Regions from separate parts of the Serratia sp. DFXYC6 genome, predicted to be linked through region 1. Evidence: predicted binding sites of a transcription regulator. Region 1 holds the regulator's gene; each other region holds the start of a gene.
What was found. Region 1 encodes Fur, which represses iron uptake genes when iron is present. Its sites were predicted from a motif close to ATAATAATGAGAACNACTATCAA; they were not measured.

Region 1 (3,116 bases):
CGCATAAATGCGATAAAACCCCGGCGCCACTTTCTGGCATGATACGCATTTACCGGTAAGAGACTGCGCCTGTCGGCGCCCGCCACCGTGGCGAAAGGCTCTTGCCATGGCATCATTTTAATCGGCGGCAGTGCCGGCGCCGAGTAATGCAATTAATTGAATTTAAAGGTTATACGCGATATGGCTACTGTAGGCATTTTCTTTGGCAGCGACACTGGCAATACCGAAAACATTGCCAAAATGATCCAGAAAATTCTCCAGAAACAGTTTGGCGACGACGTCTCTGAAGTGCACGACATCGCCAAAAGCAGCAAAGAAGACCTGGAAGGGTTCGATATCCTGCTGCTGGGTATCCCGACCTGGTACTACGGTGAAGCGCAGTGTGACTGGGACGATTTCTTCCCGACGCTGGAAGAAGTCGATTTCAACGGCAAACTGGTGGCGCTGTTCGGCTGCGGCGACCAGGAAGACTACGCGGAATACTTCTGTGACGCGATGGGCACCATCCGCGACATCATCGAACCGCGCGGCGCGGCCATCGTGGGCCACTGGCCGACCAAAGGCTACCACTTCGAAGCTTCCAAAGGCCTGGCGGACGACAACCACTTCATCGGTCTGGCGATCGACGAAGACCGTCAGCCGGAGCTGACCAATGAGCGCGTCGACGCCTGGGTCAAACAGATTGTCGAAGAGCTGAGCCTGGCCGATATCGTCGGCTAAACGCCGGGACTGGCGAAAGGTTGAACAAAGGCCCTGTAAAGTGCATAGTGTGCCGACAGGGCCGTCATCGGCAACAGGGATTGCTGCGATAGAAGCTACAGATTTGTAACTTCCCACCCCGTCACGGTAGACTGAGATATCGGTTTATCCCATCCATCAAGGCGTTGCATGCAAAACATGCAATAGTGCAATTATATCTTTGTTAACAACCGGCGGTTTCCATTTAGTACAACCGGTTCTATAATGAGACGCATTAACTCTTTGTGCCGACCGATGCCACAGGCGAGTACGCCTCAACTTGATTAGCATAGTAACAGGACTGAATTCGCATGACCGACAACAACATCGCATTGAAGAAGGCCGGCTTAAAAGTCACGCTTCCGCGACTCAAAATCCTGGAAGTACTGCAAAATCCGGAATGCCATCACGTCAGTGCGGAAGATTTGTACAAAAAACTGATTGATATGGGCGAAGAGATCGGCCTGGCAACGGTTTATCGCGTACTGAACCAGTTTGACGATGCGGGCATTGTGACACGTCACAACTTCGAAGGCGGCAAGTCCGTGTTCGAGCTGACCCAACAGCATCACCACGATCACCTGATTTGCCTGGACTGCGGCAAAGTGATCGAATTCAGCGACGAATCCATCGAAGTGCGCCAGCGTGATATCGCCAAGCAGCACGGCATCAAGCTTACCAACCACAGTCTGTACCTGTACGGCCACTGTGAAACCGGTGACTGCCGCGAAGACGAAACGCTGCACGACAAGAAATAAGCCTCACCGGCTATGAGAAACCGCCTCACATTGAGGCGGTTTTTTTATGCCCGCCGTACAACGGGCAAAAAAATCCCCGGGCAAGCCGGGGAAAGATCATGTCATGAAATACTACAATTGCAGCGGCACTGCGACTCCACGTACTGCTCTCACTTCAACATCCGCCCCACGCCGGCACGCGCGGGGGCGAACGCATTCCCCCTTCGTTAAGCGGCCCGCCGCCATGACGACAGGCCGATGTGCCGGGCTTAGACCTTCTCGGCGCGGCTGTAACGTTTACCGTCCGGGCTGACCGAGCGCACCTGTACTTCGCCGGAGACCGCCGGTTTGGCCTTGGCATCATAGCGCTGCCACTGCTTACCGCCGTCGGTGGAGTACTCGATGCCCAATCCCGGCAGCGCGATATTCGCTTCCAGCTTGCCGCCCGCCACGCGCGCGCCCGGCACCGGCAGACGGTAAGCGACGCCGCCTTTGTCCAGCTTGGCCAGTTCTCGTTGGCCCAGGATATTGGCGAAGCGCAACCAGTCTTTCTCCAGCGCCTTGGTGTCGACAAAGTGGGTTTCCCCGCCTTTGTATTCACGGCCGGCGCGATAGTCCTGCTCCCAACCGGCTCGGTGCCAGGCGCGTTCCGCCACCGACAGCGCGCGCGGGAAGATCATGTATTCCATCTGCGGATCGGTGCGCTGGGTTTCGCTCCACAGCTGAGCGGACAGACCGTAGGCGCCCGGCCACGGCTTGTCGCTTTTGGCGTTAAAGTGGTTGCCGTCGCGGTCGACCGAGGTTTCCGCGTTCTGCGGCATGTTGTCCGGCGCGAAGCTGAACACCTTGCGCTCGTCGCTGAAGCGGGTGCCCCAGTAGTAACCACGCTCGTCCGGGTTCACCTCGTAAGGGAAGTCCATGTAGACGTAGTCCGGGTTGGAGACCACCACTTCATATCCTTTGTTGGCCCAGTCGTTGACGCTATCGAAACCGCCCCAGTACAACGTATCCCAGAAGTTGACGCCCACGCGCGAGGTGGCGAACGCCTTTGCGTTCTCGGCGTCTTTCAAGCCGTCTTGCCAGGCCTGCATTCTGTCGATGCCGTGCGCCTTCACCAGCTTGCTGACCTCCTGGCCGAAGTAGCTCGGCAGGTGTTCCATGTCGGCCACCTTGCCTTCTTTGATCATCGTCTGGCAAACCTGCGACTTGGCCCACGGCTTGTCTTCGTTGCTCTGGTCGATGATGCCTTTACCCGGCTCCGGTTTCGCCTTGTCGGTATAGCCGGCGCCCAGGCGGATGTTTTTCGCCTCATCGCCGCCGAAGTGCCAGGTTTTGATCGGCTGCCCGGCTTCTTTATGCATCTGGGCAATCTCGCCAATCACCTTGTCGACAAAGCGCTGGGAGGAATCCAGGCACGGGTTCAGGTAGCTCTGGCGGTTAAAGAACTGCACCGAGGTGGTATTGGAGGTATCGGTCGGATCCACCAGGCGGAACTCGTTGGCCTCCTGCTCTTTGCCGGCGGCATGCAGTTTCTTGTAGCGCGCTTCCATAGAGACCACCGCCGCGCGGGCGTGCGCCGGCATGTCGATCTCCGGGATCACCTCAATCTGGCGCGCCTGGGCGTATTTGATGATGTCGATA
Region 2 (3,116 bases), on a different contig from region 1:
GCAGGCCCGGCGTCAGCATGGTGGTGTCGGTCAGCTCGATATTGTCTTCGGCGAACAGCGAGAAGATATGTGCGGAGGAATAAGGACTACGGTTAGAGCTGTCCACTCCAGGGATCGCTCCACCTTCGGTGAGAGACTGGCTGGTGGAGGTGCCGTCTTTCATCCGTTGCTGAGACCACTCGGTACCCAGCGTGGCGGTTTGCGCGACGCCCAGCTCAAACGGCACGCTGACTTCGCTGTGCGCCAGGAAGTCGTCCAGCTTGATTGTGCCGAAACCGGTGTTATTGGTGTCGAAGATGCCTTCGGTGCCACCGGCCAACCCTTCGTTCAGGCGGGTGTTGCGGGTGCGCTCAAACTGCACGTAGTTGTTGGTGCTCACGCCGTTGTCCCAGGCGCCGCGGTGGGTCAGGCCGAAGGTTTCACGGTAGATGCGGTTGGTCTCTTTGCCGTAATTGCTCTGCACCAGGGGGTTGGTGTTGGTGTTCTGGGTATCGCCGGCGTACAGGTTGCCCTGGCGGCCATAGGCGTACTCGAACTCCAATGACTGCAGATGGGCGAAATCCCAGTGCAGCAGAGCGTCGATGTTTTTATCGACCACCCCTTCACGTCCGGCAGGTAAGGTATTGGAATAGCTGCCGGTGCGCTCGGATTGATGGCCTTGGTTAATATCCCAGGCATCGGCCTGCGTTTTGCTGTAGCCGCCGAACAGGCGGAAGCTCAGGGAATCGCTCAGCGGGCCGGACAGGCTGAAGTCAGTGCGCTTGGTGGCGCCTTCCTGCTTGTGCTGCGGCACGTTGAAGTAGCCGTTCAGCGAGCCGTGCAGCGCATCGCCGGCTTTCTTGGTGATGATGTTGACCACGCCGCCCGCGGCGCCGTTGCCGTAGCGTGCAGCAGCGGGGCCGCGCAGCACTTCGATGCGTTCGATCATTTCCGGCGGCACCCAGGCGGTATCGCCGCGGGAGTCGCGTTCGCCGCGCCAACCCTGACGCACCGAGTTGCGGCTGGAGGCCGGTTTGCCGTCGATCAGAATCAGGGTGTTTTCCGGGCCCATGCCGCGGATATCGATCTGGCGATTGTTGCCGCGCTGGCCGCTGGTGGAGTTGCCGGTCAGGTTAACCCCGGGCATGGTGCGGATCAGTTCGCTGATGTCGCGCGCCGGCGGGCGTTTTTTGATCTCGTCGGCGGTGATGGTGGACACCCCCGGCGCCTGCAGGTTCTGCCGGGCGGCGGTCACGACGATGGTGTCTTCGCCGCGCGGCTTTTTATCCGTGGCGCCGCTGTTCTCTTCCGTGGTGGTGGTGTCGGTTTGCTGCGCGGCGCTGGCGAACGCGGACGCGCCCAATCCCAAGCCGATAAGAGTGGCTAAAGAATAACGTGATAGCTTGCTTTTCATCTGAGTGTCCTACCTTGCTGCCATCCCTCGCCGAACGGGGGGAAGGGCGGTTGTAGTTTTTGTGTAGTCGGAAATAGAAAATCGGCTGCGGCAAGGGATGCCATTGATGTATCCCCGATCCCTGTCCGTTGCGCGCAATACCAGCACGATCTCCAAGCCTTACACACTATTGCAAATGCAAATTATTATCAATAGTATTTGGCGTACAGTGCGTTCGGGCGGTGGCCGGCGATAGGGAAAAGTCGACGTTCCCGGTGCCGCCAACTACAAAATGGGTAGGCGTTGTGAATACAGAACTACAGTCAGAAAGCAGCAGATTATTGGCCAGCAGCAATGCGGGCAGTCCAGGGTGGTGGTTGACGGTGGCACGACGCGGTACGCCATGGGTAGAACCGGCGGGTAACGGCCGCTGGCGCACCACCTTTTTCTGGCGCGATCCCCAGGGATGCGAATTGACCTCCGCCTACCGTCGCGTGTGGATCAACATTAACTGCCTGACCGACCACCATCAGCCGAATCCGCCGCAAAGCCTGCAGCGTTTGGCCGGCACCGACGTGTGGTATTGGCAGACCGAACTGAGCGGCGCCTGGCGCGGCAGCTACTGCTTTATCCCCTGCTTTGACGAGCGGCCGCCGGCGTTCAGCGGCGACGATGCGCACGCCAACATGCACAACCTGCGTCACTGGTGGCATCAGGTGTTCGCCAGCGCTACCCCCGATCTGCTCAACCCGTATCGCTCCTGGCAAAGCGCCAGCGGTCACAGCGTCTCCGGTCTGCACATGCCGGATGCGCCGCCGCAGCCGGTATGGCGTTCGTTCGACGAATATGAGATCGCCAGCGGGCGCTGCACGCCGCCGCTGCCGGCGCGTTTGCAGCGGCATACCTGGCAGAGCGAGCGCCTGGGCAACAGCCGCGATGTCTGGATCTACACCACCGGCGACAGCAAGCCGGCCGAGCGCCCGCTCGCGATCTTGCTCGACGGCCAGTTCTGGGCGAAGCAGATGCCGGTTTGGGCGCCGCTGATGCAGCTGACCCGCGAGGGGGCGTTGCCGGAAGCGGTTTATGTGCTGATCGACATCATCGATCTGCCGCACCGGGCGCGAGAATTAACCTGCAAGGACGATTTCTGGCTGGCGGTGCAGGAAGAACTGATGCCGCAGCTGGCCGACTGGGCGCCGCACAGCGACAAGCCGGCCGATACGGTGGTGGCGGGGCAAAGCTTTGGCGGCCTGGCCTCCCTGTATGCCGGGCTGCGCTGGCCGCAGCGCTTCGGCGCGGTGATCACCCAGTCCGGTTCCTACTGGTGGCCGCGGCGCGACATGCTGCAGCTGCCGAGCATTCCCGACGACGCCTGCTGGCTGATGCAACAGGTAGAACGGCACGGCTTGGGCAACCACGGCGCGCTGAAGGTCTTTATGGAAGCCGGTTCGCAGGAAAAACTGGTGCATCGGGTCAGTGGCGAAATGGCGGCGCGCCTGAGCGACGCCGGCCATCGGGTGCACTACCGGGTGGTGGAGGGCGGGCACGATGCGCTGTGCTGGCGCAGCGGCCTGACCGATGGGCTGCAGGCGGTATGGGCTTCCGCTTTCGCCACCGCTTACCCGGCATCGGCGACGGCACGAGGAACACATGATGGAAAGCCTGAATCCGTTCGATGATCAACAGCAGCGCAGCCTGGTGCTGCGCAACGTACAACAACAATACAGTTTGTGGCCGGATTTCC
Region 3 (3,116 bases), on a different contig from region 1:
CAGGCAAACCAGCAGCGGCGCCAGGCTGCCGAACCAGTAACCGGCGGCCAGCAGGTGCACCGCATGGTTGGCGCGGTGCAGCGCGCCCAACGCGCCTTCATGCATCGCCGCGTGGCCGATGAACGCCAGGCTCACCAGCAGCAGCGCCGAGCACAGCGCCAACGCCTGTACGCGCGGCCGTTCCGGCAGCAGCAGGCCCAGGATCGCCAGCAGCGTCAGGCCCAGATGCCAGCGCCACACTTCGCCGAAGGTGGTGCCGAGCACCGCCCACCAGACCTCCAGCCGCCAGGCGTCTTGCCAACCGTCGCCCATCTGCCCGGCCTGGATGGCCAGCAGCGCCACGGCGGAAAGCCCGGCTACCCAGGTGCCGGCAAGCAGCAGCGGACGCACATCGCGGGAGAGGATCGGGGAGAGGCGCTGCGGTGACAATAAGGCGGTGAACAGACTGATGCCGAACATCAGCATCACCGCCGCAAAGTGCACCAAGCGACACAGAACGAACAGGGTCGCCAGACTCACAGTCAGTTTACGGTGAAGCTGTACTGACCTTTGGTTTTATGCCCGTCGACCGACACCACATGCCAGCTGACGTTGTATTTGCCCGCGCTCAGCTCGCCTTCAATCGGCACGTTGACCTGGGTGTTGTTGTTCGGATCGAGCTGCAGCTTGCCGGTTTTCACCACGGCGTTGTCCGGGCCGGTGATTTTCACGCCGCTGAAGTTCGGCTCGATGCCTTCGGAGAAGCTGAGGGTCAGCGCCTTCGGTGCCGGGCTGACGCTGGCGTCGGCCTTCGGCGTTTCCACTTTCAGGTGGGCGTGCGCCAGCGCTTGCTGTGAAGACAGGCCAACGAACAGGACGAAAATGGTGGAAAGCAGGCGACAGGAGGAACGAATTTTACCGATCACAGTGGTATCCCTTAACAGTAAAAGAGGGTCATAAGGGTTAAGGCCACAGCCAAGGCGATGTATCAGCGGCCCCAACCCACCGCAAATGATTGCGCCACGGGTAAACAGAAAACGGGTTGTATCGGCTAACCCGCTGTTTTGACTCTACCATCCCTGTAGCGTATCGCGGTAAATCATAACGACCACGCCGCGGCAAGTCGAGCGCATCACTGGCATTTTGCGATCCGGCAGCACGTATCGCCGCATAACCGCGATAAACGCAGGGTAAAAAAAACCGCGCGTCAGGCTCGCCCGCGCGCGGTTTTTCGATGCTCTGGTGCAGATCAGGCCTGGTCGTTGCCGCCCTGGCCCATCGCGCCCATTTTCTTCAGATCTTTGTCGATGAAGAACAGGCCCTTGCCGCTGGTGCCCACCAGCGCCAGCTTGTCCAGCACGGATTTGAACAGTTTCTCTTCTTCATGCTGCTCCGCCACGTACCACTGCAGGAAGTTGAAGGTGGAGTAATCGTGTGCGGTCATGGCGGCGTGCGCCAGTTCGTTGATCTGACGAGTGATCAGCTGTTCGTGTTCGTAGGTCTGCTGGAACACGTCCGCCAGCGACTCAAACGCCACCGGCGGCGCGGCGATGGTGCCCAGCAGCGGCAGAGAGCCGGTGTCGCTCAGATAGTCGAACAAACGTTGCATATGCTGCATCTCTTCCTGAGAATGCTCTTTAAGAAATGCGGCGGCGCCTTCAAAGCCTTTATCGCTGCACCATGCGCTCATCTGCAGATACAGGTTGGCGGAGTAGAACTCCAGATTCAGTTGCTCATTCAGCTTTTGAGTCATTTCTTGCGTAAGCATAATGATTCCTTTTATTTTGCAGGTCATGAATTTAATTTCCGCGCATTATGCCCTGCTGCCGTAAAAATAAAAACACCTTATTTACACTCAAATCACATTAATTATAAAAATCATATATATCAACAAATTATAATATCACCGCCACATTGAGAATTAACATGATAATTATTTTCATCTTTTAGTTTAATCAAAAAGCGAATCATTCTTATTTAAAAGAATAAATAGATTGCATTACTGCTGGATAAATATCGCTCCCGGCAACGGCGTAATGGGCTTGCCAAGCGCCGCCGGGTGGATTACCTTCTGCGCAGATTCAATGCGGCAAAGTAAGTAAGGAGCATAGCGTGGGTTACAATCTGGCCGAGCTGCCCAAAGAGGAAATGGACAGGGTGAATGTGGATCTCGCCGCCTCAGGCGTGGCGTATAAAGAGCGCTACAACATGCCGGTGATCCCGGAAGTGGTGGAGCGCGAGCAACCGGAAGCGCTGCGCGACTATTTTCGCGAGCGCGTGGCACACTACCGCGCGGAATCCCACAAGTTTTCGCGCCTGCCGTACGAGCCGAAGGCTAAATAGAAAAACCCGCCGTTACGGCGGGTTTTTTGCGTCACTTGCCGGCAAACCGGTCGGTGGCGATCATCAGCTGGTGCAAAATGCCCGGCTCATCATACGAATGCCCCGCCCCTTCCACGATATGCAGCTCCGCCTCCGGCCAGGCCTTGGCCAGGTCCCAGGCATTCTGCACCTGGCAGGCCATGTCATAACGGCCGTGGACGATCACCGCCGGAATATGGCGGATCAGCGGCACGTTGCGCAGCAGTTGGTCGTCGCTCTCCAGGAAGCCCAGATGGGTGAAGTAGTGGTTTTCAATGCGGGCGAACGCCAGCGCGAAATCATCCTCGCCGAACGAAGCGGATTCGCGGCTCGGCAGCAGCGTGACCGTCTCCCCTTCCCACACGCTCCAAAGTTTGGCCGCTTCAAGCTGCACCTGCGGATCGGCCGAGGTCAGCCGCTGCCGGTAGGCGGCGATCACGTCTTTACGCTCGTCATCCGAGAGGATGGACAGCACGCGCTCCCATTTTTCCGGGAAGAAGCGCGAAGCGCCGTCCTGGTAATACCAATGCAGCTCCTGCTTGCGCAGGGTGAAGATGCCGCGCAGCACCATTTCACTGACGCGCTCCGGGTGGGTCTGCGCATAGGCGAGCGCCAGCGTCGATCCCCAGGAACCACCGAACACCAGCCACTGTTCGACGCCGGCCATTTCGCGCAGCCGCTCGATATCGGCCACCAAATGCCAGGTGGTGTTGTTGTCCAGGCTGGCATGCGGACGGGAGCGGCCACAGCCGCGCTGATCGAACAGCAGCACCTTG
Region 4 (3,116 bases), on a different contig from region 1:
CCGCCCCAGGAGTAGGCCATGCTGAAGTGGCTGAAGTTATCCAGGTAAGCGGCCAACTGCGTATCGTCCAGCCGTTCCTTCAGCACGAAAGAGAACAGCCCGTTGCAGCCGCTGAAGTCGCGGCGGTAGAACTCGTGGCCCTTGCAGCTCGGCAGGGCCGGATGATTGACCGTCGCCACCTCCGGCCGCGCCGCCAGCCAGTTGGCGACCTCGATGCTGCTGCGTTCGTGCTGCTTCAGGCGCACGCTCAGGGTACGCAGGCCGCGGCTCGCCATGTAGGCGGTGTCGGCATCCACCATCTGCCCCATCAGATAGGAGTACTCGCGCAGTTGATCCCAACAGCGCGCGTTGGCGACGGCGGTGCCAAGCATGTAATCGGAATGGCCGATCAGGTATTTGGTGCCGGCCTGAATAGAAATGTCGATGTCGAAATCCAGCGCCTTGAACAGCACCCCCGCCGCCCAGGTGTTGTCTATCATGATCACCACCTCCGGCGCCACGGCGCGAATGGCCTGCACCATCGCCGGGATATCCTGCACTTCCAGGGTGATGGAGCCGGGGGATTCCAGGAACACCACGCGGGTATTGGGCTGGATCAGTTTGGCGATGTCGGCGCCGATCAGCGGATCGAAATAGGTGGTGCTGACGTTCATGCGGCCGAGGATATGGGTGCAGAAATCCTGGGTCGGCTCGTACGCAGAGCCGGTGACCAGCAGGTGATCGCCGGCGCCGACGAACGACAGGATCGCATTGGCCACCGCCGCCGCGCCGCAGGGGTACAGCACGCAGCCGGCGCCGCCCTCCAGCTCCACCATCGCATCCTGCAGGGCGAAGTGGGTCAGGGTGCCGCGTCGGCCGTAAAACAGCTCGCCGTGAGCGCGTTGCGCGGTGGCGTGTTTTTTGGCAGCGACGGAGTCGAAGACCAAAGAAGAGGCGCGTTGCGTGACGGGATTGACGGAGCCCTGGGTGTAGCGTTTGCCGCGGCCGGCGCCGATCAGCGCGGTTTCGATATGTTTTGACGTCATGGTACCTGGCTCACCTCTGGTTGCTCTGCACGTGCCCGTTTACGATAGCCCTTACGTTAACATGAGTTAATATAGCCATCCAGACGTTTTAACTTCCAGATATAGAAACGGCTATAATTGGCTGCCGGTCACGCATTTCTCGCGTAATCCTTCTGCCGAGTGGGAACAGAGAAGTCCATTCCTCGGCTGAGGCGCCGTTCGGCAGCGTGGCGTTGTTGCGTCGTTGTGGAAGAAAAGTAACGAAATCACCCTATAAAAGGGGCATTTGGCGGTGAACGGACACAGATTGGCGCTTTGTGGCGATGCTGGCTAAAATTTTCTCGTTTATTTGGTAAATAATAATGAGAACCACTATCAATCCCCGGTTGGTTTGATATGATCGCACGCTGAATTATTCCTTAATTTTGATCGGTAATGGGTGGAGGCACAGCGTGAAAACGGCTGGCAAGAATTTAAATCAAGGATCGTTCGGCCAGGGCCGGGCGCAGTGGGGCAAGGCCTTCGGCCGCAGCCTGATGGCATCTATGGTGCTGGTCGTAGGGCTGGCCGGCAGCGCGCAGGCCGCGCCGGCGAGCAATCCGGCCGTTGCCGAAAGCGTTGCGCCGACCACCGCGCCTGCACCTGCTGCAGCCGCCGCGCCGGAGAGCATCACGCCGGTGAACCCGGCGCCAACGATCCAGCCACCGGAAACCCGCGGCATGGACCTGTCCGTTTGGGGCATGTACCAGCACGCCGACGCGGTGGTGAAAGCGGTAATGATCGGCCTGGTGCTGGCCTCGATCGTGACCTGGACCATTCTGTTCTCCAAAGGCAGCGAACTGCTGCGCGCCAAGCGCCGTCTGCGCCGCGAACAGCTGGCGCTGGCCGAAGCGCGCTCGCTGGATGAAGCCTCCGAACTGGCGCAAAACTTCGGTCCGGAGAGCGTCAGCGCGGTATTGCTGAACGACGCGCAAAATGAGCTGGAGTTGTCTGCGGAATCCAACGACAACAACGGCATCAAAGAGCGCACCGGCTTCCGCCTCGAGCGCCGCGTGGCGGCCTACAGCCGCAACATGGGCCGCGGCAACGGCTTCCTGGCCACCATCGGCGCCATCTCGCCGTTCGTCGGCCTGTTCGGCACCGTGTGGGGCATCATGAACAGCTTCATCGGCATCGCCCATTCGCAGACCACCAACCTGGCGGTCGTGGCGCCGGGCATCGCGGAAGCGCTGTTGGCGACCGCACTGGGTCTGGTCGCGGCGATCCCTGCCGTCGTTATCTACAACATCTTCGCTCGCGTCATCAGCGGCCACCGCGCGCAGGTGGGCGACGTGGCGGCGCAGGTCTTGCTGCTGCAGGGCCGTGATTTGGATCTGGCCGCGACGGCGGAAGCCAAGCGCTCTCAGCACGCACATCAACTGCGGGCGGGGTGAGACATGGCGATGCGCTTAAATGAAGATCTGGACGACAGCGGCGAACTGCATGAAATCAACGTAACGCCGTTTATCGACGTCATGTTGGTGCTGTTGATCATCTTTATGGTGGCCGCGCCGCTGGCAACGGTAGATATCCGCGTCGATCTGCCGGCCTCCTCCGCCAAGCCGCAGCCGCGGCCGGAAAAACCGGTGTTCCTGTCGGTGAAGGCCGACAAGCAGCTCTACGTCGGCGATCAGCCGGTGAATGCCGATCAGTTGACTTCGGTGCTGGATCAACGCACCCAGGCGAACAAAGAAACCACCATCTTCTTCCAGGCGGACAAGAGCGTGGACTATGAAACGCTGATGAGCGTGATGGACACCCTGCGTAAAGCCGGCTACCTGAAAGTGGGGCTGGTGGGCATGGAAGGCGCCGCCAAGTAGCGGGCTGATGAAACAAAAAAGGGCGCTTCGGCGCCCTTTTTACTGGTTCAGAGATATCACTCTTCGGCCAACAAAGCCCGGGAACCGGCATGGCGCCAGCGGATACGGCCCGGCAGATAAAGCGCGTTCTGTTCCAGCGGCCGCTCGTCGATCAGTGCGGTGACTTGGTCGAAGCTATGTTGCGCCAGCGCCCGGCAGTCCTGTGCGACCGTATCGATCTTCAGCGTCATGCAGTCGAACAGGTAGTGATCGT

Region 2: fes (enterochelin esterase) is a predicted target of Fur. The motif match lies at 1,569-1,591, and genes of this name have one in related genera.
Region 3: ftnA (non-heme ferritin) is a predicted target of Fur. The motif match lies at 1,900-1,922, and genes of this name have one in related genera.
Region 4: exbB (tol-pal system-associated acyl-CoA thioesterase) is a predicted target of Fur. The motif match lies at 1,361-1,383, and genes of this name have one in related genera.

The regions. Positions count from the first base shown of each region.
Region 1 is NZ_JBXUNV010000004.1:47,364-50,479, forward strand. Features, by position in the region: gene fldA (flavodoxin FldA) at 181-720, shown strand; gene fur (ferric iron uptake transcriptional regulator) at 1,050-1,496, shown strand; gene AC2CGQ_RS19220 (beta-N-acetylhexosaminidase) at 1,745-3,116, opposite strand, start outside.
Region 2 is NZ_JBXUNV010000003.1:20,707-23,822, forward strand. Features, by position in the region: gene AC2CGQ_RS16370 (TonB-dependent siderophore receptor) at 1-1,393, opposite strand, end outside; gene fes (enterochelin esterase) at 1,678-3,051, shown strand; gene AC2CGQ_RS16380 (MbtH family protein) at 3,026-3,116, shown strand, end outside.
Region 3 is NZ_JBXUNV010000001.1:2,050,108-2,053,223, forward strand. Features, by position in the region: gene copD (copper homeostasis membrane protein CopD) at 1-519, opposite strand, end outside; gene yobA (CopC domain-containing protein YobA) at 522-905, opposite strand; gene ftnA (non-heme ferritin) at 1,229-1,747, opposite strand; gene AC2CGQ_RS10080 (DNA polymerase III subunit theta) at 2,092-2,322, shown strand; gene pip (prolyl aminopeptidase) at 2,354-3,116, opposite strand, start outside.
Region 4 is NZ_JBXUNV010000002.1:296,839-299,954, reverse strand. Features, by position in the region: gene metC (cystathionine beta-lyase) at 1-1,025, opposite strand, end outside; gene exbB (tol-pal system-associated acyl-CoA thioesterase) at 1,457-2,437, shown strand; gene exbD (TonB system transport protein ExbD) at 2,441-2,863, shown strand; gene AC2CGQ_RS14750 (LacI family DNA-binding transcriptional regulator) at 2,920-3,116, opposite strand, start outside.